Linked DNA regions of Azospirillum brasilense. The protein of the gene in region 1 interacts with the protein of each later gene in a pairwise test. Links are inferred from orthologs where the notes say so. Each region holds a gene or a part of one and is shown in the gene's direction. Other genes may lie near its edges.

Region 1 (12,091 bases):
TCACCTTGTCCATACCGACGGCCTGGGCCAGACGGACAGTCATGACGTTCCGCGACTTTTCGATGCCGGCGCGCAGCGGCGTCGGACCGTAGAACTCGTGGCTGTAATTCTCCGGCCGCCAGATCGGCTGGCCGTGGCCGGGGTCGTATTCGAACGGCGCGTCCATCACCAGCGAGGACGGGGTGAAGCCTTGGTTCAGCGCCGTCAGATAGACGAAGGGCTTGAAGGAGGAGCCCGGCTGCCGCATCGCCTGGGTGGCGCGGTTGAAGGAGCTCATGTGCGGCGAGAAGCCGCCGACCATGGCGAGCACACGGCCGGTGTGCGGGTCGAGCGCGACCAGACCGCCCTGCACCGCCGGGACCTGCCGCAGCGCGTAGGTGCCCGCCGGCGGCTCCTTGCCCTTTTCGTCCTTGCCGGCGGCCTCGACCAGGATCAGGTCGCCCAGCTTGGCGACGTCGGAGGGGCGGCGGATTTCCGGGCCGAGCCGGTTGTCGTCGCGCTGCGCCCGCGCCCAGCGCAGTTCGGCCAGCGGCACGCGGCCGCGCGAGCCGTCCGGCAGGCCGATGTCGAGCGCCGCCGCCTCGTCGTCCTTCAGCACCACCGCCAGATGCCAGCCCTCGGAGCCGGAAGGCGGCGCCATGGAGGCGAGCTTCTTCGCCCAGTTGTCGAAATTCTCCATCTTGCCGACCGGCCCGCGGTAGCCGTGGCGGCGGTCGTACTGCACCAGCCCGGTGCGCAGCGCCTTCGTCGCCGCCTGCTGGAGCACCGGGTCCATCGAGGCGCGGACCGACAGGCCGCCCTCGTAGAGCGCCTGCTCGCCGTAGAGCTTCACCAGCTCGCGCCGGACCTCCTCGGCGAAATACTCCGACGTCACATACTCCTGCTCGTCGCGCTTGCGCACGACCAGGGGCTTGGACTGGGCGATTTTGGCCTCTTCCGGGGTGATGTGCCCGTCCTCGGCCATGCGCCCGATCACCCAGTTGCGCCGCGCGATGGCGGCGTCGCGCTGGCGTTCCGGGTGGTAGTTGCTGGGCGCCTTGGGCAGGGCCGCCAGATAGGCCGCCTCCTCGATGTCCAGCTCGTCCAGCGCCTTGTTGAAGTAGTTCAGCGCCGCCGCCGCCACGCCGTAGGAGCGGTACCCCAGGAAGATCTCGTTCAGGTACAGCTCAAGGATGCGGTCCTTGCTGAAGGCCCGCTCGATGCGGACCGCCAGGATCGCCTCCTTGATCTTGCGCGAGAAGGACACCTCGTTGGTCAGCAGCATGTTCTTGGCGACCTGCTGCGTGATCGTCGAGGCGCCCATCGGCCGGCGGTCGCGGCCGAGATTCTCCACGTTGGTCAGGATGGCACGGGCGATGCCGACGGGGTCGATGCCCTTGTGGTCGTAGAAGTTCTTGTCCTCGGCGGACAGGAAGGCGTTGGTCACGCGCTTCGGCATGGCGTCGATGGGGACGAACACGCGCTTTTCCGACGCGAACTCCGCCAACAGGCGTCCGTCGCCCGCATGGACGCGGGTGGTCACCGGCGGTTCGTAGTTGGCGAGCTTGGTGTAGTCCGGCAGTTCGTGATCGTAATGGTCCAGCATGTAGACCAGCCCCCCCGCCCCGGCCAGGGCGAGGATCACGACGGCCATCAGGGCGGACAGAATAAAGCGCATGACGGTTCCCAGACAGGCATGGCGGCGGCACCGCCGCCTTCATCCGGGACAGAGACCGGGAAGACGCGGAACCATCCGATGGGCGGCATCCTACACCGCGAGGGGCGGCAGTCCGACTCCCTCGCAGCCATGTCAGGAAAATGTGACGGCCACAAGGCGCATGCAAGAAAGTGGTGAGCGGGTAAAGCGTATGCCCGCCCGCCCCCGCCCGCATGGCTGGCGCCGGGCGGCGGTGCCCGGCGGGGCGCCTCTCAGCTCTTCTGCGCCCCGGTCAGCCATTTGAAATAGGCGTCGATGGTGCGGACCATGCCGCGGCCCAGCTTCTCGCGGTGGGCCGACTTGCTCAGCAGGCTGACGTCCTGGGGGCTCGACAGGTAGCCCATCTCGACCAGCGCGGACGGCATGTCCGGCGCGGTCAGCACGGCGAAGCCGGCCTGACGGTGCGGCTTGTTGGGGATCAGCTTGACCTCGCGGCCGAGATGCTCCAGCGCCATGTTGGCGAAGCGCTTGGAGTGGTTCATCGTGTCGCGCTGGGCGAGGTCGATGAGAATCGAGGCCACCAGATCGTTCTCGGAGGACAGGTCCATGCCGGCCAGCGCGTCGGCCCGGTTCTCCTTGGCGGCCAGCATCTCCGCCTCGCGGTCGGACGCCCGGTCGGACAGGGTGTAGATGGACAGGCCGCGCATGTTGGCGGAGCCGATGCTGTCGGCGTGCAGCGACAGGAACAGGTCGGCGTTGGCCTCCCGCGCGATGGCCACGCGGTCGCGCAGGCGGATGAACACATCCTTGTCGCGGGTCAGCCGCACCCGGTAGCGGCCGCTGCCCTCCAGCTGGCGCTTCAGCTCGCGCGCCATCGCCAGCGTGATGTCCTTCTCATAGACTCCGCCGACCCCGACCGCGCCGGGATCGACTCCGCCATGGCCGGGATCGACCACGACCATCGGCTTTTCCGGCACCGGCGCCGCCCGTGGCGGGACCGGCGGCGGCAGGGCCGCGGCGACCGGCACGATGGGGTCCCTCTTCGCCGGCGGGCGCGCCGCCTCGCGGCTCACCGACGCGGTGCTGGTGGTCGCGGCGACCGGGGCGGAGGCGGCGAATTGCGCCGGGGTGGTGCGGGCGATGTCGAGGACGAAGCGCGGCTTGAAGCCGTCGCGCGGCGGGATGAGGTAGGATTCGACCACCCGCGCCGGGCCGTCGGTCTCCACCACGAGGCGGGAGGCGCCGCCGTCGCGTCCTTCGAAGCGGTAGCGGGCGACCACGCCCTTGCCCGCCATCACCGTGTTGCCGCCCGGCCAGCTCACGTCCGGCAGATCGACCACGACGCGGTAGGGCGAGCCGTGCACCGACACGGTGAAGGGCACCGAGTCGGTGAGTTCCAGAACCAGCCGCGTCTTGTCGGGATGCAGGCCGAGCCGCGCGTTCAGGACGGACACCCGCTCCTGCACCGGCGGCGGAAAGGGCAGCGCCGCGGTGGTCTGGGCCTGCGCCGGAGCGCACGGCAGGGCGACCGCCCCCAGAAGGGCGCCCAGCGCAGCGACAATCGCGAGCAATCGGGGCATCCGTTCCATCAGAAACCACAAACCGGCAAAGCCAGCGGTCAGCTATAGCGCAGCGAAATCAAGGCGCTCAACGGTGGTTTCCGGGGCCGTGGCGGAATTGTCGGCGAGGGTGCCGTTCGTGCAACAGTGCCCTGCTTCGCCCCCATCCCGGCGGAATGCCGCCGAACCGGATGCGGTGGACCGCAACTTTCGCCGAATTCCACGTTGTGCATGGTTTCGTGCTTGTCTATGGTAGCTCTGCGACATACCGCGACCCACCAGCCCACTCTTCCGGGAGGTTTCTCTTTGGAGTGGCTGTGGGCGTCGCCCGCGGACCCCCACGGCCGAAATTTACATCATCGGGCGCGGTCCGGGGCGTGACGCTTCTGGGTTGCCGGTGGATTGGGACGAAACCTCGAAGCTGGTGCCGGCCGCAAGGCCGTTACCCGGAGGCCGAAGCCCGACCCGTCCTGGCTGCTTCGTCAGCGCCGTTCGACGGGTTAGGGGCCGGTTCCGCAGGCTTCGCTCACAACGATGACGCGCCCCGGCGGCTTGACCGTCGCGCGGGCGGCCTGGGGCGTCATGGGGATCTTGTATGGCCAAGCGCATGCTGGTGGACGCCACGCACCCGGAGGAAACCCGGGTTGCCGTGGTCAATGGGAACAGACTCGAAGACCTCGACTTCGAAATCGCCACCCGGAAGCAACTCAAGGGCAACATCTACCTTGCCAAGGTGACCCGGGTCGAGCCGTCGCTCCAGGCGGCCTTCGTGGAATATGGCGGGAACCGCCACGGCTTCCTCGCCTTCTCGGAAATCCACCCCGACTACTACCGCATCCCGATCGCCGACCGTGAGGCCCTGCTGGCCGAGGAGCGCCGGCTCGAGGAGCAGGCCGAGGCCCGCGCCGAGGCCGCCGCCGATGGCGCGGTGATGGCCGAGCCGATCCGCCCGGATGTGGTGGTCGAGGAAAATTCCCCGATGCCCGGCTCCTACGCCGAGACCGAGGGCGACGGGTTCGAAGGCGACATCCCGGCCTTCGCCACCGACGCCGGTTCGGACGGTGGTTCGGACGAGGCCGCGGACTCGGACGAGGCTCCGGAAGGCGCCGCTCCGGCCGAGAGCCCGGACGTCATCGGCGGGGACGAGGTCGAGGAGGCCCACCGCCGCCGCGCCCGCCCGCTGCGCAGCTACAAGATCCAGGAGGTCATCAAGCGCCGGCAGGTCATGCTGGTCCAGGTGACCAAGGAGGAGCGCGGCAACAAGGGTGCGGCGCTGACCACCTACCTGTCGCTGCCCGGCCGCTACTGCGTGCTGATGCCCAACACGGGCCGCGGCGGCGGGATTTCCCGCAAGATCACCAACCCGGCCGACCGCAAGCGCCTGAAGGAGATCCTGTCCGATCTCGACATTCCGGAAGGCATGGCGGTCATCCTGCGCACCGCGGGGCTGGAGCGCTCTAAGCAGGAAATCAAGCGCGACCTCGAATATCTGCTGCGCCTGTGGGACGACATCCGCGTCCAGACGCTGAAGTCCTCCGCGCCCTGCCTCATCTATGAGGAGGCGAACCTCATCAAGCGCTCGATCCGCGATCTCTACACCGATGACATCGACGAGATCTGGGTGGAGGGCAGCGCCGGCTTCAACACCGCGCGCGACTTCATGCGCATGATGATGCCGAGCCACACCAAGCGCGTCATGCAGTATCAGGACGACACGATCCCGCTGTTCCACCGCTATCAGGTGGAAACGCAGATCGACGCGATCCACAGCCCGGTCGTGCAGCTCCGCTCCGGCGGCTACATCGTCATCAACCCGACCGAGGCGCTGGTTTCCATCGACGTCAACTCGGGCAAGTCGACGCGAGAGCGCAACATCGAGGAAACGGCCTACAAGACCAACCTCGAAGCCGCCGACGAGGTGGCGCGCCAGCTCCGCCTGCGTGACCTTGCGGGCCTCATCGTGATCGATTTCATCGACATGGAGGAGCCCCGCAACAACGCCGCGGTGGAGCGCCGCCTGAAGGAGGCGATGAAGAACGACCGGGCGCGCATCCAGCTCGGCCGCATCTCCGCCTTCGGCCTGCTGGAACTGTCGCGCCAGCGCCTGCGCCCGTCCCTGCTGGAAACCAACTTCGAGCGCTGCCCGCACTGCTCCGGCACCGGCGTCATCCGCTCGGTGGAGTCCGCCTCGCTGCACGTGCTGCGCGCCATCGAGGAGGAGGGCATCCGCAAGCGGTCGTCGGAGATCACCGTCTTCGTGCCGACCCGCATCGCCCTCTACATCCTCAACCAGAAGCGCGGGGAGCTGACCAAGATCGAGGACCGCTACCGGTTCCGCGTCATGGTCCAGGCCGACGACACGCTGATCGCGCCGGACCTGCGGCTTGAGCGCGTGAAGGCCCGCACGCCGGAGGACGACGTGCCGCTGGTCAGCGCCGAGCGCGTCCTGGCCGAGACCGACCGCATCCTGGCCGCCGAGGCCGAGGAGGCCGAGGAAGAGGCGCCCGTCGTCGAGGCCGCCGAGGTCGCCGGGGCCGAGGTGGCGGAACGCGCCGACGCCGCCGGGGAGAGCGAGGGCGACCGCCGCCGCCGCCGCCGCCGCCGCCGTGGCCGCGGGCGTGACCGCGAGGATGGCCGCGCGCCGTTCGGCGAGTCCGCCGAAGTGTCCGACGAGGCGACCGAGGGCGACGAGGTCGAAGCGGAGGCTGCCGACGCCGACGACGAGACGGCGGTCGACGAGGAAGCCATCGAGCGCGCCCAGATCGACGCTCCGGAGTTCGTCATCAACGACGTCGATGTCGGCCCCGCCCACATCGAGGACGACGAGGATGAGGAGGCCGACCTGGCCGCGTCCGAGGCGGAAGACGGCGCCGACGCCTTCGAGACGAACGGCGACGGCGACGGCAACGGCGAGCGCAAGAAGCGCCGCCGCGGCAAGCGCGGTGGTCGCCGGCGGTCCCGCCAGCGCGAGGGCCTGGAGTCCGGCGAGGGTCTGCCCACCGACGGCACCGAGGGCGAGGCGGAAGCCGAGTCCTTCCCGACCGCCGTCGAGGCCGGCCGCGCCGTCAACCCGCCGGAACTGCCGGCGGACATGGAACCGGTCGAGTTCGACTGGGTCCTGACCAGCGCCGTGGCCGCCGAGGCTGCTCCGGAAACCGCCGCGGACACCGCCGCGGAGGGTCCCGCCGAGGAAGCCGCCCCGGTGGTCGAGGAGGCTCCGGCCCGCAAGCCGCGCCGTGGCCGCGCCAAGGCAATCGCCGCCGAGGCCGCCGAAGCGGTGACGGCCCAAGCGGTAACGGCGGAACCGGAAGCGGCCCCCGCCAAGCCGAAGCGCGCCGCGAAGGGCGCCGCCAAGGATGCCAAGGCCGCTGCGAAGGCCGCCGCTCCGGAGGAAACCGCTCCGCCGCCGGCCAAGCCGTCGCGCAGCCGCAAGGCGAAGACCGCAGCCGCCGAGGCCGCCCCTGCCCCTGCCCCGGCGCCGGTTGCGGCCCCGGTCGCCGAGGAGCCGAAGAAGCGCCCGGCGCGCAAGCGCAAGACCGCGGCGGACGCTCCCGCCGAGGCGGCGCCTGCTCCGGCCCCGGTTGCGGCTCCGGTCGCCGAGGAGCCGAAGAAGCGCCCGGCGCGCAAGCGCAAGACCGCGGCGGACGCTCCCGCCGAGGCGGCGCCCGCTCCGGCGGTCAGCGAGGCGCCGGCGGCCCCGGCCCCGTCCAATGAGCCGGCCAGCGCCGCTCCGGAGGCCAAGCCGCGCCGGGGTTGGTGGAGCCGCTAAGCGCGCTTCATCGCCGTAAAGACTGGAAAAGGCGCCTCGCGGCGCCTTTTCCTTTTCCTGAGAACCGCGAAGGGTCCCGACCATGAGCAAGGCCTTCACCCGGGAGAACGACTCCGCCCCCGACGACGACGAGGCCGACGATCCCAAACCCTTGCCCAAGGGCGTGAAGAACTACATGACGCCCGAAGGCTTCCAGCGCATGCAGGAGGAGTTGCGCTCGCTGCTGCGCGTCGAGCGTCCAAAGGTGGTCGAGGTGGTGTCCTGGGCCGCCGGCAACGGCGACCGTTCGGAAAACGGCGACTACATCTACGGCAAGAAGCGCCTGCGTGAGATTGACCGGCGCATCCGCTTCCTGACCAAGCGCCTGGAATCGGCGGAGGTGGTCGATCCCACGCTCCAGAAGAACCGCGACCGCGTGTACTTCGGCGCCACCGTCACCTACGCGCGGGAGGATGGGACGGAGAACACCATCACCATCGTCGGCGCCGACGAGGTGGACATGGACCGCGCCCATGTGAGCTGGATTTCACCCATCGCCCGCGCCTTGCTGAAGGCGCAGGAGGGCGACGTGGTGGACCTGCGCACCCCCGCCGGGCTGGAGCAGATCGAGGTCGTCGCCATCCGCTATCCGGGCGACGAAGCATAAAGAAGACTGGGGCTACAGAAGCCCCAGCTCCTCCAGTTCGGCGCGCAGGCCGGCGGCGCCGGAGAAACGGTGCGCCGTCATGCCGAGGACGCGGGCGGCCTCGACGTTGGCCGGGCTGTCGTCAATGAAGACGCAATCCGCCGCCGCCAAGCGGTAGCGGTCGAGCAGGAGCTGGAAGATCGCCGGGTCCGGCTTCACCAGCCTTTCATCGCCGGACACGATGATCCCGTCGAAGACGTTCAGGAAATCGAAGCGCCTGCGGGTCAACGCGAGCTTCTCCGACGAGAAGTTGGTGATGGAGTAGAGCGGCGTCCCGCGCTGCTTCAGCTCCATCAGGATCTCCGGCGTCCCGGCCATCGGGCCGGGGACCATCTCCTCCCACCGCTCGTGATAGGCGCGGATCAGCTCGCGGCAGTCGGGAAACTCGGCGGCCAGCGTGGCGACCGCCTCGTCCCACGGGCGGCCGCGGTCCTGCTCCAGGTTCCAGGCGGGGGTGCAGACGGTGTCGAGGAAGTCCTCCATCAGGTCCTCGTACCCGTCGAACAGCTCGCGGTAGAGATGCCGCGGGTCCCATTCGATGAGCACCTGCCCGATGTCGAAGACGACGGTGGTCGGCTTGGTCATCGTCAATTCCCGTCCCGGCCTCAGCCCTTGCGGGCCGCGGCGACGAGGTCCTTCATCTGGTCCAGCTTGATCGCGCCGGGGACCAGCTCGTCGCCGATGATGAAGGCCGGGGTGCCGCGGATGCCCAGCTCCTCGGCCAGCGCCTGGTTGGCGGCGATGACCTTCAGCACCTCGGGGCTGTTCATGTCCTTCTTCAGCTTGTCGGTGTCCAGCCCGACCGACTTGGCCAGCCGCTGGATCACGTCGTCGTCGAGCTGGCCGCGGTGGGCCATCAGGGCATTGTGGAATTCCAGATACTTGCCCTGCCCGCGCGACGCCAGGGCCGCCTTGGCCGCGGTCAGCGAGGCCGGGCTGAGGATCGGGAACTCCTTGAAGACGAAGCGCAGCTTGCCGTCGTCCTTGATCAGCCGCTCGGTGTCGGCCTGCACGGCCTTGCAATAGCCGCACTGGTAGTCGAAGAACTCGACCACCGTCACGTCGCCCTTGGGGTTGCCGGCGACCGGATCGGCGGGGTTCTGGAACAGCGCCGCCTTGTTCTCGGCCAGCGCCGTCTTGGCCTTCTGCTCCTCGGCCATCTTCTGGCGCTTCTGGAGCGAGTCCACGGCCTCCAGGATGATTTCCGGGTTCTTCAGGATGTAGTCGCGCACGACCTCCTCGACGGCCTTGCGCTGGGCGTCGTCCATCGGGCTCTGCGCCTGGAGGGCGGGGGCCAGCAGCCCCGTCGGAAGGGCCAGCGCGGCGGCGAGCGCCAGGGCGGCGGGGCGGAAGCGGGTCATGTCGAACTCTCTCGTGGGGAGCCAAAACGGCGCGAATCGGGGCGATACTGTGGACCGGGACGGCGGGGTCAGGCAAGACGGCTGTGCGCCGCCCAAAGGGAGGAGGCTCAGGCTCACTTGCCGCCCGCCTGCCCGCGGATGTCCTGGGCGCGCAGCCAGCCGGGAGAACCGGCGGGCAGCAGCTTCTCCGCCCGCTCCGCCTGGAAGCGGGCCATCGGCTTGTCACCGCGGGCGAAGGCCTCCTCGGCGGTGGCGTAGGCGACCATGCCGGCGTTGCCCTTCATGCTCCAGGCCTGGGCCATCAGCCGCCACAGGAAGGCGGACTGGGCCTGCGTCTTGGACGCCACCTGAAGGTTGCGCAACGCCTCGTCGGCCAGCCGGCTGTCGTTCTGCTCCATCAGCGAATGGGCCAGCGAGACGCGGATGCTGCCGGCGTCCGGCTCCAGCTCGATCGCCTTGCGGTAAGGGGCGGCGGCGTCCACCGCCCGCCCGTTCTGCAGCATCAAGTCACCCTTCATCTCGTAGAGGAAGGCGTTCTTCGGCTCCTGGGCGATCAGCCCGTCGACCAGCGGCAGCGCCTGCCGGACCTCGCCGCGCCGGAAATAGGCGTAGGCCCGGCCGTAGCGCGCCACGAAGGACGGGTCGTTCGCCTTGTAACGGCGCAACGCCCCGTTGGGGTCGAGATAGGCGTAGAGCTTGGCCTGGATGCGGTGGAACTCCTCGTTCCATTGCGCCGGAACCGGCTTCCTGCCGGCGCGCGAGCGCTCCACGAAATTGCGCACCGTCTCGATGCGCTCGCGGGTCAGCGGGTGGGTGCGGCGGTAGCCGGCGTCGCGGTCCACCAGCAGCGGATCGTCGGCGGCGCCCAGCTTCTCCAGGAAGGTGACCAGCCCCTCCGCCGAGATGCCGGACTGCTCCATGTAGGACAGGCCGGCCTGATCGGCCGAGGATTCCTGGCTGCGCGAGAAGGACAGGAAGTTGCGCTCCGCCAGATGCTGGCCCAGCATGACGCCCGCCGCTCCGGCCCCGGCGTTGCCCGCGGCGATGCCGCCGACGATGCCGATGCCCATGCCGATCAGCGAGGACAGGAAGGCGTTTTCCATCGCCTCCGACCCACGGACCAGATGGCCGCCAGCGATGTGGCCGGTCTCGTGGGCGATGACGCCGATCAGCTGCCCGGCGTCCTCCAGCCCCAGCAGCAGGCCGGTGTGCAGGAAGATGTTCTGGCCGCCGGCGACGAAGGCGTTCATCGTGTTGTCGTTGACCAGGACGATGTTCACGGCGTCCGGATCGATGCCGGCGGCCTGGAAGATTGGCCGCGCCATGTCGCGGATGATATGTTCCGTCTCGGCGTCGCTCAGGAATTGCATCTCCTGGCGCCGCTGCGCGCCCGCGGGCGGCGACCACGACAGAACCATCACGGCAACCATGGCGATGACCGAAACCAGCCTGCTGGGCTTGCGCACCGTTACTTCCTCCGCACACCGGGGCACCGGGCAGCCGGTCAAGATGCCGGTCCGGGCGCCCCATTCCACCCGCCGAATCTGGCAAGGGTTGGGCGCGATTGCCATAGCCGCATCGCTGGTGGGCGGCTGCGTCAACACGAAATACCGCACCGGCGCCCCGTCCCAGAGCTTCGTCGCGGCCGACGAGCCGCGCGCGGCGGAGATCGGGCGCGACATCATCGCCCAGGGCGGCAAGGCCGGCGACGCCGCCACCGCCATGGCGATGGCGATGGCCGTCACCCTGCCCTCGCGCGTCGGGATGACCGGCGGCGGCGTCTGCGTGGTGTTCGACGCCGCGAAGAAGGAAACCCGCACGCTCGACTTCCTCCCCCGGCCCGCCGGTGCCGGCGGGGCCGCCCTGCCCGGCTTCCTGCGCGGCGTCTACGCGCTGCAGGCCTCCACAGGGGCGATGCGCTGGGAGCAGGCTGTGGTGCCGGCGGAGCAGCTCGCCCGCTCCACCCCGGTCAGCCGGGCGCTGGCCCGCGACCTCGCCAACTCCGCGTCCCGTCTGTCCGCCGATCCGGAGGCCCGCCGCGTCTTCCTGCCGACCGGCGCGCCGCTGGCCGAGGGCGCGCCGCTGAGCCAGCCGGAGCTTGCCGGCACCCTATCGCAGGTGCGGCGCAGCGGCATCGCCGCGATGTATGGCGGGCCGCTGGGCGGTGCGGTGGCGCAGGCCGCCGCCATCGACCCCGCCGCGGTCCGCGGCTTCCAGCCGCGCTGGACCGGCACCGCGGCAATCCCGCTGGGCATCGTGTCGATGCATTTCGCCCAGCTTCCCGAAACCAACAACGGCGCCGCCCTGACCGCCGCCTGGAACGCCGCCGCCGACCTGCCGTCGGACCAGCGCGCCGCCCGCGTCGCCCAGGCGCTGGGCGCCACCGGCAGCGGCGCCTCCGCGCCCGGCGCCGGCCTCGTGGTGATCGACCATGAGGAGAATGGGGTCGCCTGCTCCTTCACCATGGGGGCGCCCTTTGGCAGCGGCCGCATGGTGCCGGGCACCGGCCTGCTGGCCGCCCGCGGGGTGGACGGTGCCGGCTTCGGGGCGCCCGGCCTGCTCACCAACGCCATCGTCGGCCGCACCCAGTTCGCCGGGGCGGCCAGCGCCGCCGGCAACGACGGCCCCGCCGCCGCTCCCGCCGCCCTGCTGACCGCCGCCCTGCCCGCCGCGCTCGACAAGGAGCCGGGCGCCGCCATCCGCGTCAGCCGCGCCTTGAGCGGGCCGGGCCGGGCCACCTTCGTCACCTGCCAGACCTCGATGGAGAGCGGCTGGAAGGAATGCCAGATTGCCGCCGACCCACGCGCCCACGCCCTGGGCATGCTGGTCGAAACCGAGCGTTGAAGTTCAGAAGTCTGGAATCATGAGCAAAGCACCCAAAGTCTCCAAACGAGGCGCCATTCCGCCCTTCTTCGTCATGGAAGTGATGCGCGCCGCCGCCGAGCGCGAGGCCGCCGGCCTTGAGGTCCTGCACATGGAAGTCGGGCAGCCCTCGACCGGCGCGCCGAAGGGCGTGCTGGAGGCCGCCCACCGCATGCTCGACGCCGACGTGCTGGGCTACACCGGGGCCCTGGGCATCCC
Region 2 (11,257 bases), 460 kb from region 1 along the record:
CCGCAGCATCTCCGTGCCATAGCCGATGCCCTGGTGCGGCCGGCCCAGCCAATAGCCGACCTCGCCGTCCGCCAGGATCACGCCGATGCCGCCCACCGGCTGTGCGTCGTCTTTGCGGACCGCCAGCAGGTCGAGCGACGCGCGCTCCGCCCGGTTGCGGGCGGCCAGGGCGACCCAGACGCGCCCGTCCTCCAGGCCGTAGGGATGGGGCACGCGGGCGAGCCAGCGCGCCACCTCCCACTCCCCGATCAGCGGAACGAAACGCTCCACATCCTCCATGCGGAAGGGGCGGAGCGTCAGCCGCGCCGTGTCGAGGCGGTCGGGCAGGGGCGCGCCGGTCATGGTCTCCGCTTCGATCTCAGCTCCGGTAGGAGCCGTTGATGTCGATGTAGCCGTGGGTCAGGTCGCAGGTCCAGACACGGGACTTGCCGGTGCCGATGCCCAGGTCGATGTGGACGTCGATCTCCTGGCCCTTCATGTGGGCGGCGACCGGCGCCTCGTCGTAGCCCGGAACCTCCATGCCCTCGGCGCAGATCAGCGTGCCGCCGATGGTGATCTTGATGAGGTCGCGGTCGGCCCGCTCGCCGGCCCGCCCGATGGCGGCGACGATGCGGCCCCAGTTGGCGTCCTCGCCGGCCAGCGCGGTCTTGACCAGCGGGGAGTTGGCGACGGTGAGCGCGATGCGCTTGGCGGCCACGTCGTTCTCGGCGCCGACCAGCGTGATCGAGACGAACTTGGTCGCCCCCTCGCCGTCGCGCACGATCTGCAGCGCGAGGTCGAGCATCACCTCCTCCAGCGCCTTGCGGAAATCGGTGAGCTCCGGCGCCCGGGCGTCGGTCACCGGGGCGTTGCCGGCCTTGCCGGTGGCGAACAACAGCAGCGTGTCGCTGGTCGAGGTGTCGCCGTCCACGGTGATGGCGTTGAAGCTGCGCTCGGTGAACTCCGACAGCATGGACTGCAGCGCCGGGGCGGCGATGGCCGCGTCGGTGAAGAGGAAGCCCAGCATGGTCGCCATGTCCGGGGCGATCATGCCGGAGCCCTTGGCGAAGCCGCTGATCGTCACCGTCGTCCCGCCGATGGCGACCTGACGGGTCGAGCCCTTGGCGAAGGTGTCGGTGGTCATGATGGCCCGCGCCCCGGCCTCCAGCGCCGCCGAATCGTTCTTCAGCGCCGGCACCATGCCCGGCAGGACCTTGGCGATGGCGTCGGCGGCCAGCGGGATGCCGATCACGCCGGTGGAGGCGACGTAGACCTCGTCGGTGGCGCAGCCGGCGATCCTGGCGGCGGCCTCGACGGTCGCCTGGACGGTGGCGTCGCCGGCCTTGCCGGTGAAGGCGTTGGCGTTGCCGGCGTTGACCACGACCGCGCGGGCCGAGCCGCGGGGCAGGCTGTCGCGGCACCAGATCACCGGGGCGGAGCAGGTCAGCGACTTGGTCAGCACCCCGGCCACCGTCGTGCCCTCGTCAAGCACGGCCAGCATCAGGTCGTCGCGGCCCTTGTATCGGATGCCGCTGTTGGCGGTGGCGATGCGCACGCCCGCCACGGGCGGGAGCGTCGGGAAGCCGGCGGGTGCCAAGGGGGAGACGGTCGTGGCCATGGGGACGGGCTCGTGGGGCTGGTGGAGCGGGGGGTGTTGGACGGTGATTGGGATGCAAGGCGCTTGCCCCCTCCCTAACCCTCCCCCGCTTCGCAGGGGAGGGGATTGTCTCCCTCTCCCGCGCAGCGGGGGAGGGAAGGGGCCCGCGGCGTCAGCCGTGGGAAGGGTGGGGGCAACCGGTGCCGGAGCTTTAGTTCTTCTTCGGCTCTTCGGCCTTCGGGGCCGGCGCGGCCTCTTCCTTCGGCATCGGCGAGCCGTCGAGCTGGAAGGTCTCGACCTTGGCGACCTTGCGCAGGTCGTCGACGACGTTGGTCACGATGTCCTTGCTGAGCTGCTGCTCGAGCTGCGGCTTCACCTCGTCCAGGGACGGCTGCGGCTGGGTGCGCTTGTCCTCGACCTTGATGATGTGCCAGCCGAACTGCGTCTTCACCGGCTCCTTGCTCACCTCGCCCTTCTTCATGGCGAAGGCGGCGTCGGCGAAGGGCTCGACCATCGTGTCCTTGGTGAAGTAGCCGAGATCGCCGCCCTGTTCGGCGGCCACCGGGTCCTTGGACTTCTCCTTGGCCAGCTTGGCGAAGTCGCCGCCCTTCTTGAGCTGGGCGATGATCGCCTTGGCCTCATCCTCCTTCTCGACGAGGATGTGGGCGGCCTTGACCTCTTCCTGGGCCGGGTTCTGCTTCAGGAAGGCCTGATAGGCCTCGTCCAGCTTGGCCGGGGTGATGCGCGACTGCACTTCCTTCTGGATGTAGGCGCGCTGCACCGCGCGCTCCTCGGCGCGCTTGATCTCGTCCTTGACCTCCGGCGTGCCGGCGAGGTTGGCCTTGTAGCCGGCCTCGGCCACCAGCTTCGAGTTCACGAGCTGCTCGATCACCGCCGGGTAGATCATCTCCAGCGGCATCTGCTGCACCTGCGGCGGGAGCTGGGCGACCATGCGCTGGACGTCGGAGCGGTGGACCGCCTCGCCGTTGACGCGCGCCACCACCGGATCGGCGTCCGCCGGGGCGGGAGCGGCCTGAGCGGCGGGGGCGGGCGTGGCCGCGGGAGCCGGAGTCGGCGCCGGAGTCTGGGCGTGTGCGGCCAGCGCGAGGCCGCAGGCGGCCATCGACAGCAGGGCGGCGCGGAACACTCGATTCACCATGGAGTCTTTTCCTTCCGGCGGATGTGTCTTGTCACGGTCAATGGCATGACAGAACGTCTTATGATTGGCGGCGGCTGTACGGACGATCCGGCCCCGCGCCCGAATCCGCGGGGGATTAAGCATGGGTTCGCAGCGCGGGGCAAGCGGTCGTGATGCGTGGCCATGACGCCCTGCTTCGACCGTGTTCAAGGCGATATGGCGGCGGAACGGTGGTGCTTCCAGGGCGTGCCACACGCCGATCCACACCCCCGGCAGGGCCGACACCCCCGCGATGCCCCCTCAAAGGGCCGGGCAAAGGGGCGGGTCTCGTTGACAGAAACTTGCTTCGGGCCTATGTGAGACCGGTCAAAAAGCCGGCTTCACGACGTTCCACCCCCGAGGTTTTCATGTTCGGTGCTCTCGCCCGCAAGATTTTCGGCACCGCCAACACGCGCACCGTCAAGGCGCTGCAAAAATCCGTCCAGCAGATCAACGCGCTGGAGCCCGAGTTGGCGGCGCTCTCCGACGACGCGCTGCGCGCCCGCACCGATTGGCTGCGCGGCCGGCTGTCGCAGGGCGAGACGCTCGACGCCATCCTGCCCGACGCCTTCGCCACCGTGCGCGAGGCGGGCAAGCGCGTGCTGGGGCAGCGGCACTACGACGTGCAGCTCATGGGCGGCATGGTCCTGCACCAGGGCAAGATCACCGAGATGCGCACCGGCGAGGGCAAGACGCTGGTCGCCACGCTGGCCGTCTATCTGAACGCGCTGGAGGGCAAGGGCGTCCACGTCGTCACCGTGAACGACTATCTGGCCTCGCGCGACAGCGCCTGGATGGGCCGCATCTACGGCTTCCTCGGCCTGACCACCGGCTGCATCGTGCACGGGCTGGACGACGAGGAGCGCCGCGCCGCCTACGCCGCCGACATCACCTACGGCACGAACAACGAATTCGGCTTCGACTATCTGCGCGACAACATGAAGTTCCGGCTGGAGGACATGGTCCAGCGGCCCTTCAACTTCGCCATCGTGGACGAGGTCGACTCGATCCTGATCGACGAGGCGCGCACCCCGCTGATCATCTCCGGCCCGTCCACCGACTCGTCGGAAATGTATGTGCAGGTCGACCGCCTGATCCCGCAGCTGACGCGGGACGACTACGAGTTGGACGAGAAGAACCGCACGGTCAGCCTGTCCGAGGCCGGGCAGGAGCATATGGAGCAGCTTCTGGCCGAGGCCGGGCTGCTGAAGGCGGGCGGGCTGTACGACATCCAGAACGTGGCGCTGGTCCACCATTCCCAGCAGGCGTTGCGCGCCTACACGCTGTTCCAGCGCGACAAGGACTACATCGTCAAGGACGACAAGGTCATCATCATCGACGAGTTCACCGGCCGCATGATGGAGGGCCGCCGCTATTCGGAGGGCCTGCATCAGGCGCTGGAGGCCAAGGAGAAGGTGACGATCCAGCGCGAGAACCAGACGCTCGCCTCCATCACCTTCCAGAACTATTTCCGCATCTACCCGAAGCTGGCCGGCATGACCGGCACGGCGATGACCGAGGCGGCGGAGTTCGCGGAGATCTACGGCCTTGAGGTCGTTGACATGCCGACCAACGTGCCGGTCCAGCGCAAGGACATGGACGACGAGGTCTACCGCAAGGCGTCGGAGAAATACGACGCGATCATCGACCTGATCGAGGACGCCCGCAAGCGCCAGCAGCCGGTGCTGGTCGGCACCACCTCCATCGAGAAGTCGGAGCTGATCGCCGAGCTGCTGAAGAAGCGCAGCATTCCGCACAACGTGCTGAACGCCCGCCACCACGAGCAGGAAGCCTACATCGTCGCGCAGGCGGGCCGTCCGGGCGCCGTCACGGTCGCCACCAACATGGCCGGCCGCGGCACCGACATCCAGCTCGGCGGCAACGTCGAGATGCGCATCCAGATGGAGCTGGCCAACCTGCCGGACGGGCCGGAGCGCGACGCCAAGATCAAGCAGATCGAGGCCGAGGTGGCCGAGGCGCGCGAGCTGGTCAAGCAGGCCGGCGGTCTCTACGTCGTCGGCACGGAGCGGCACGAGAGCCGCCGCATCGACAACCAGCTGCGCGGCCGTTCGGGCCGCCAGGGCGATCCGGGCGCCTCCAAGTTCTTCCTGTCGCTGGACGACGACCTGATGCGCATCTTCGGGTCGGAGCGCATGGACGGCATGCTCCAGCGCCTGGGCCTGAAGGAGGGGGAGGCGATCATCCACCCCTGGATCAACAAGGCGCTGGAGAAGGCCCAGACCAAGGTCGAGGCCCACCATTTCGAGGTCCGCAAGAACCTGCTCAAGTTCGACAACGTCATGAACGACCAGCGCAAGGTCGTCTATGAGCAGCGTCGCGAGATCATGGACACCGAGGACATCGCCGAGACCGTCCTGGAGATGCGCCATCAGGTCGTTTCCAACATGGTCAACAAGGCGATCCCGCCGAACTCCTACTCCGAGGCCTGGGACATCGCCGGCCTGCACGAGGAGGTGAACCGCCTCCTGGGCATGGACCTGCCGGTGGCCGACTGGGCCAAGGAAGAGGGCATCGCCGAGCCGGAGATCGAGGAGCGCGTCCGCGAGGCCGCCGACCGCAAATACGCGGAGAAGGTGGAGACTTATGGCGCCGACACGATGCGCCATGTGGAGAAGAGCCTGCTGCTGCAGATCCTCGACCAGGAATGGAAGGATCACCTGCTCCAGCTCGATCATCTCCGTCAGGGCATTTCCCTGCGCGCCTATGCCCAGAAGGACCCGCTGAACGAGTACAAGCGGGAAGCCTTCGAGCTGTTCGAGACCATGCTGTCGACCCTGCGTGAGCAGGTGACCGCCGTGCTGATGCATGTCGAGATCCGCATCGCCCCGCAGCCGGAAGAGCTGTACGCCCGTCCGCCGCAGGAGATGCACGAGGGCCGCGACGACCCGGCGCTGGCGATGGCCGAAGCGGGAGCCGGGGCCGCCCAGGGCTACCCGCCGGCCGATGCGCCGCTGCCCGCCGGGATGGTCCGTCGCGAGGCCGCCGCCTCGGTGGTGCCGGGGGCCGACCCCAACGCCTGGGCGAACACGCCGCGCAACGCGCCCTGCCCCTGCGGCTCGGGCCAGAAGTACAAGCACTGCCACGGCAAGGTCGGCTAAGCGCCGCCGCGAAGAACGCCGCCGGGGACATTCCGGAGGGGGATGTTCCGGACGGGGCCGGGCCGCAAGGTCCGGCCCCTTTCCTTTTTGCGGCCCTGGAAACTTCGGCTGGGCTGTGGCGTTCTTCCCATCAAAAGCGGGAGCGCAGCCATGTTGCAGGAATTCAAGACCTTCATCAGCCGCGGCAACGTCGTGGAACTGGCCGTCGGCATCATCATCGGCGCGGCCTTCACCGGCATCGTCAATTCGCTGGTCAGGGACATGCTGATGCCGCCCATCGGCTGGATCATGGGCGGGATCGACTTCTCCAACTACTTCCTCAACCTGTCCGGCGGCCATTACGAGAGCCTCGCCGCGGCGGAGGCGGCGGGGGCGGCGACCATCAACTACGGCCGCTTCATCAACGCGCTCATCAACTTCTTCATCGTGGCGGGCGCGCTGTTCCTCATCGTGCGGCAGGTCAACCGCCTGCATTTCCTCCAGGATTCCAAGCCGAAGGCGCCGCCCCGCCAGGAGGTTTTGCTGGAGGAGATCCGGGATGCGCTGCGCGCACGGCAGGCACCCGCCCCGGGGGACACGACTCGACCGGGGGCGTGAAAGAATCTTCTTGGATTGTGCAGCGCAACCCATTATGTAAGGCGTCTTGATCGCTGGAGGCTCGCGCGTCTCTTGAGCGAGACGCGCTTTGATATTGCGGGACGGCCTTCCTTGGGACCCGGTCGCCCGTTGCTTCGGACAGACGCCTCTCCCTCTTCCGACCTCCTCCCGGCGAAAACGCCGGCGTTCCACCGCTCACCATCCTGGTGCGGCGGCCGTGCGCCGTCTTGGTCCTGAGGAAAGGTTACCCTACTTGTCGTCCATTGAAATGACCGCCGCCGACGCCCTCGTTGTCGAGACCGCCGTCGCCGAGACTTCTGTCGTCGAGACCGCCGTCACCGAGGTTGCCGCCGCCGACGCGACCGTGACTGACACCGTTACCCCGAACGCCTTCGCCGGGCTGGGCGTCCACCCGCTCGTCGTGAAGGCGCTGGAAGCGTTCGAATACAACACCCCGACCCCGGTCCAGGCCGAGGCGATTCCGCCGGCCCTGGAAGGCCGCGACATTCTGGCGACTGCCGAGACGGGCACGGGTAAGACCGCCGCCTTCATGCTGCCGGCGCTGACCCGCACCATCGACCTGCCGCGCCTCGGCGTGGCCGCTCCGCGCGTGCTGGTTCTCGCCCCGACCCGCGAGCTGGCCAAGCAGGTCACCGACGCCGCCCGCAAGTACGCCAAGTTCATGAAGTACAACATCGTGGACGTCGTCGGCGGCATGCCCTACCGCGACCAGTTGCGCCTGCTGTCGCGCGCCGTGGACGTGATGGTCGCCACGCCGGGCCGCCTGCTCGACCATGTGTCGCGCAACCGCATCGACCTCAGCGCCGTCGAGGTGCTGATCCTGGACGAGGCGGACCGCATGCTGGACATGGGCTTCCTGGACGATGTGGAAACCATCGCCAAGTGCTGCCCGGACAACCGCCAGACGCTGCTGTTCACCGCCACGCTGGACCGCCGCATGGCCCAGCTCGCCGGCAACCTGCTGCGCAACCCGGTGCGCGTCGCCGTGGAAAGCGCCACCACCGCGGTGAACGTCGAGCAGCGCCTGCACCATGCCGATGACATGGACCACAAGCGCCGCCTGCTGAAGCATTTCGCGGACCTGCCCGAGGTCGGCAAGGCGATCATCTTCGCCGCCACCAAGCGCGACGCCGATGCGCTGGCCGAGGAACTGAGCGACGCCGGCCACGCCGCCGCCGCCCTGCACGGCGACATGGACCAGTTCAAGCGCAACCGCACGCTCCAGCGCCTGCGCACCGGCCAGGTCCGCCTGCTGGTGGCGACCGACGTGGCGGCGCGCGGCATCGACGTGCGCGACATCACCCACGTCATCAACTTCGACCTGCCGCGCTCGGCGGAGGACTATGTCCACCGCATCGGCCGCACGGGCCGTGCGGGCGCCTCGGGCGTGGCGGTTTCCTTCGCCGCCCGCGCCGACCGCGACGCCCTGTTCCGGATCGAGCGCTACACCGGCACCCGTCTCGACATCCATGTCGTTCCGGGTCTGGAGCCGCAGCGTCCGTTCCAGACCGGCGGCGGTGGCCGTCCGGCGGGTCGTCCGGGTGGCCGTCCGGGTGGCGGCAACGGCGGCGGTTACAACAAGAAGCCGTGGGTGCGCAACGCCAACGGCGGTGCCGAGGGCGGCAAGCCGAACGGCGCCCCGGGTGGCCGTCCGCAGGGCCGTCCGATGAACCGCAACGAGCATGGCCGCAGCGACCATGCCCGCAACGAGCACGGCGGCCACGCCCGCCGCGACTCCCAGGGCGGCAAGCCGGCGCACCGGGCGTCCAAGTGGTAACAGCGGTTCGCCGCTGACGTGAAAAAGGCGCGGTCCTTCGGGGCCGCGCCTTTTTTCTTGGTCGGGTCGAAGTGTGGCGGGCAAGACTTCACACGGATTTCACGGATCGACGCACGGGTTTCACGAATTTTTTTGAATAATAAATATTGGAAATCTGTTTCTCTTGCGCGAATCACCAGTGGTGGCGGTAAGCGGATAAACAAAAATCCGTGTAATCCGTGTAATCCGTGTAATCCGTGTAATCCGTGAAATCGTCCGTGTAATCCGTGTGAAGTCTTGTCCCCCACACCCGCGCTTTACAGGCCCGCGATCCCCCACAGCAGCAGCGCCACCAGCAAAGCCAGGATCAACCCGGCCACGGCGTAGACCGCCAGCGCCCGCCCGATGTCGGCGGCGGTGGCGCGGGCGCGGCCCTCGCCGATCCACGGCTCGGTGATGACCACGCCGCCGTCGCGGTGCGGCCCGCCCAGCGCCAGACCCAGCGCGCCGGCCATGGCGGCGGTCGGCCAGCCCATGTTGAGGGAGGCCGCCTTAGCGCCGTCCCGCATCATTGTGCGGAAGGCGCCGCCGGCCTTCGCCCCGGCGAAGGGCGCGGCCAGCGCCAGGAGAAGCGCGGCCAGCCGCGCCGGGATGGCGTTCAGCGCGTCGTCCAGCCGCGCCGCGGTCTGGCCGAAACGCTCGTGCCGCACGCCGGCGTGGCCCAGCGCGGTGTCGGCGCCGTCCACCACCGCCCAGACCAGCAGGCCGGGCACGCCCAGCAGGGCGTAGCCGAAGACCGGCGCCACCAGCTTGCGGGCGAAGCCCTTGGCGGCGGCCTCGATGGCGGCGCGGGCGATGCCGTGCTCGTCCAGGCTGAAGGCGTGACGGCGGGTGAGGGGGGCGACGGCCTCCCGCGCCGGGGCGACGCCGCCCTTGTCCAGGGCGCGGCGCACCGCCCGCACCCGCGCCCAGGCGCTGCGCCCGCGCAGGGCGGCGAGGATCACCGCAAGCTCCAGCAGCCAGCCGCGGCTCTGCGCGCCGATCCGCTCGACGATCAGCCCGACGGCGACGGCGGCCAGCACGAGCGCCAGCACGACCAGCGCACCGCGCAGCAGGCGGGCGGTCTTGCCGCGCTCCACCCGGTTCAGCCGCCGGTCGGCCCAGGCGCAGACGCGTTGCGCCAGCGCCGCCGGGTCGGGCAGGACGCGCCCGATCCAGTCGCCGGCGGCGGCGTCGATGGCCAGGGCCAGCAGCAGCAGGAACAGCGGCCCCGGACCGTTCAGGGGGGCGGCGCCGAGGACGGAGGTGAGCAGGGCGTCGCCCATCGCGGCCTCAGCGCGCTCCGGCCTGACGCAGCAGGTTCGCCACGCGGGCATTGCGGCTGTCCTGCGCCCAGCTCAGCGTCGTGCGGCCCGTGAAATCGGTGCGGTCGGCCTGTGCCCCGGCCTTCAGCAGCCGCTCCACCAGATCGACGCGGCCGAAGCGCGCCGCGGTCATCAGCGGGGTGATGCCCTGGCGGTTGTCCTGGTCGACCTTGGCGCCCTTGGTCAGCAGAAGGTCCACCGCCTCCGGCGTGTCGGCCTCCACCGCGTAATGCAGCGGGGTGTTGCCGGCCTTGTCGGCGCGGTTGGGGTTGGCCCCGCCGTCCAGCAGCAGCCGCACCAGCTCGGGATGGCCGTTGCCGATGGCCAGCAGCAGGACGGGACGCCCGCTGGCGTCGACCTGATTCGGGTTCTCGCCCTTCAGCAGCAGCAGCCGCAGCGCGCTGGCGTCGTTGGACGTCACCGCCTTGACCATGGAGGGGCCTTCCAGAAGGTTGATCTGGGCCAGGGCCGGCGCGGCGATGGGGGCGGTCAGGCCGAGGGCCAGCAGGCTGAGCATCAGCAACCGTTTCATGGCGCGTCCTTTTGTGCGATCCGTGTGTGATCCGTCTTTCGGCTGGGGATACTATCCAGTTTGGCCCGGTTTGGCGACGGAGACCCGCTGCAATGGAGCCGCCCATGGTCCGCAACCCGCTCGCCCGCCACATCGCCCTGTTCCTGGCGGTGAAGGCCGCGCTGATCGCGCTGGGCCTGTGGTGGTTCCTCGGCACCATGCCGGAGCCGCGCGGCGTGGTGACCCCGCCCGCCGCCGCGGGAACGCCCTGACGCCGCCCGGTGTCCCGGCGGGAACCTCCGCTCCGCGCCCATGGTTGAAGCTCAACCGGGAAGCGCAACAGGGGAAGACCGCCATGACCTTCGAGAACGATGTGAACGCGAACCGCTCCGGCAGCCATCTGCGCGGCGCCGTGCGCGAGGCCGTGGGCATCTTCGCCAGCCGCGACGCCCTGCAGAAGGTCGTCGACGAGCTGACCCTGGCCGGCTTCCAGCGCCATGAGCTGAGCGTGCTCGCCAACGATGAGACCATCCGCGACCATCTCGGCCATGTGCCGCAGCGGGCGGAGGACCTCGCCCACGACCCCGACGCGCCGCGCCAGTCCTACGTCTCGCCGGAGGATGTCGGCAGCGTGAAGGGCGTGGCGGTCGGGTTCCCCGCCTATGTCGGGGCGATTTTGGCGACCGGGGCCGTCCTGGCGACCGGCGGCACGGCCCTGGCCGCGGCGGCCGCGGCGGCGGCGGCGGGGGTGGGCGGCGGCGCCATGGGCTCGGTCATGTCGAACTGGCTGACCGACAAGCGCAACGAGCCGATGCTCCAGCACCTCGACAAGGGCGGCATCCTGCTGTGGGTCAATCTGGCCGACGCCGGGCGCGAGCAGCAGGCGCTGGAGATCATGAACCGCCACGCCGCCCAGCCTGTGGAGGTGCACGAGGTGCCGCAGTCCGGTTCCGAGGGGTGAGCGGGGCGGCGTCCGGAGCCTGTTGACTCAGGTCATGGCCTTCGCGGCGGGCTTCCCCTATACACGGGCGGTCTTCCAACCGGAGGTCCGCCTTGGACGCCCACTCGGCCCTGACGCTTCTCGACGCCGGCCTCAACCAGTGCGCCGTCGTGATCGACCGCGACGGCGGGCTGCT

Evidence for each region.
Region 2: the proteins of AMK58_RS10735 (region 1) and AMK58_RS12870 interact in binary tests that used the Escherichia coli proteins (3 or more experiments, as listed by UniProt). The link is inferred for Azospirillum brasilense from one-to-one orthologs.

What each region holds. Positions count from the first base shown.
Region 1 is NZ_CP012914.1:2,310,392-2,322,482, forward strand. Bases 3,469-7,164 are described here. They hold AMK58_RS10735 (Rne/Rng family ribonuclease), read left to right. Parts: upstream 3,469-3,790; coding sequence 3,791-6,964; downstream 6,965-7,164. Other genes in these bases: greB (transcription elongation factor GreB), read left to right, coding at 7,047-7,164. In the rest of the region: AMK58_RS10725 (penicillin-binding protein 1A), read right to left, coding at 1-1,657; AMK58_RS10730 (N-acetylmuramoyl-L-alanine amidase), read right to left, coding at 1,909-3,207; more of greB, read left to right, coding at 7,165-7,610; AMK58_RS10745 (HAD family hydrolase), read right to left, coding at 7,623-8,234; AMK58_RS10750 (DsbA family protein), read right to left, coding at 8,255-9,010; AMK58_RS10755 (M48 family metalloprotease), read right to left, coding at 9,124-10,476; AMK58_RS10760 (gamma-glutamyltransferase), read left to right, coding at 10,445-11,854; AMK58_RS10765 (pyridoxal phosphate-dependent aminotransferase), read left to right, coding at 11,874-12,091. UniProt on the Escherichia coli protein: Endoribonuclease that plays a central role in RNA processing and decay. Required for the maturation of 5S and 16S rRNAs and the majority of tRNAs. Also involved in the degradation of most mRNAs.
Region 2 is NZ_CP012914.1:2,768,876-2,780,132, reverse strand. Bases 6,133-8,994 are described here. They hold AMK58_RS12870 (DEAD/DEAH box helicase), read left to right. Parts: upstream 6,133-6,722; coding sequence 6,723-8,267; downstream 8,268-8,994. Other genes in these bases: AMK58_RS12865 (cobalamin biosynthesis protein), read right to left, coding at 8,564-8,994; mscL (large conductance mechanosensitive channel protein MscL), read left to right, coding at 6,133-6,469. In the rest of the region: AMK58_RS12895 (GNAT family N-acetyltransferase), read right to left, coding at 1-342; bifunctional glutamate N-acetyltransferase/amino-acid acetyltransferase ArgJ, read right to left, coding at 359-1,597; AMK58_RS12885 (peptidylprolyl isomerase), read right to left, coding at 1,788-2,735; preprotein translocase subunit SecA, read left to right, coding at 3,122-5,872; more of mscL, read left to right, coding at 6,023-6,132; more of AMK58_RS12865, read right to left, coding at 8,995-9,571; AMK58_RS12860 (ankyrin repeat domain-containing protein), read right to left, coding at 9,579-10,142; AMK58_RS30870 (hypothetical protein), read left to right, coding at 10,247-10,393; AMK58_RS12855 (hypothetical protein), read left to right, coding at 10,477-11,082; AMK58_RS12850 (sulfite exporter TauE/SafE family protein), read left to right, coding at 11,175-11,257. UniProt on the Escherichia coli protein: DEAD-box RNA helicase involved in the assembly of the 50S ribosomal subunit at low temperature. Exhibits RNA-stimulated ATP hydrolysis and RNA unwinding activity. Acts before DeaD.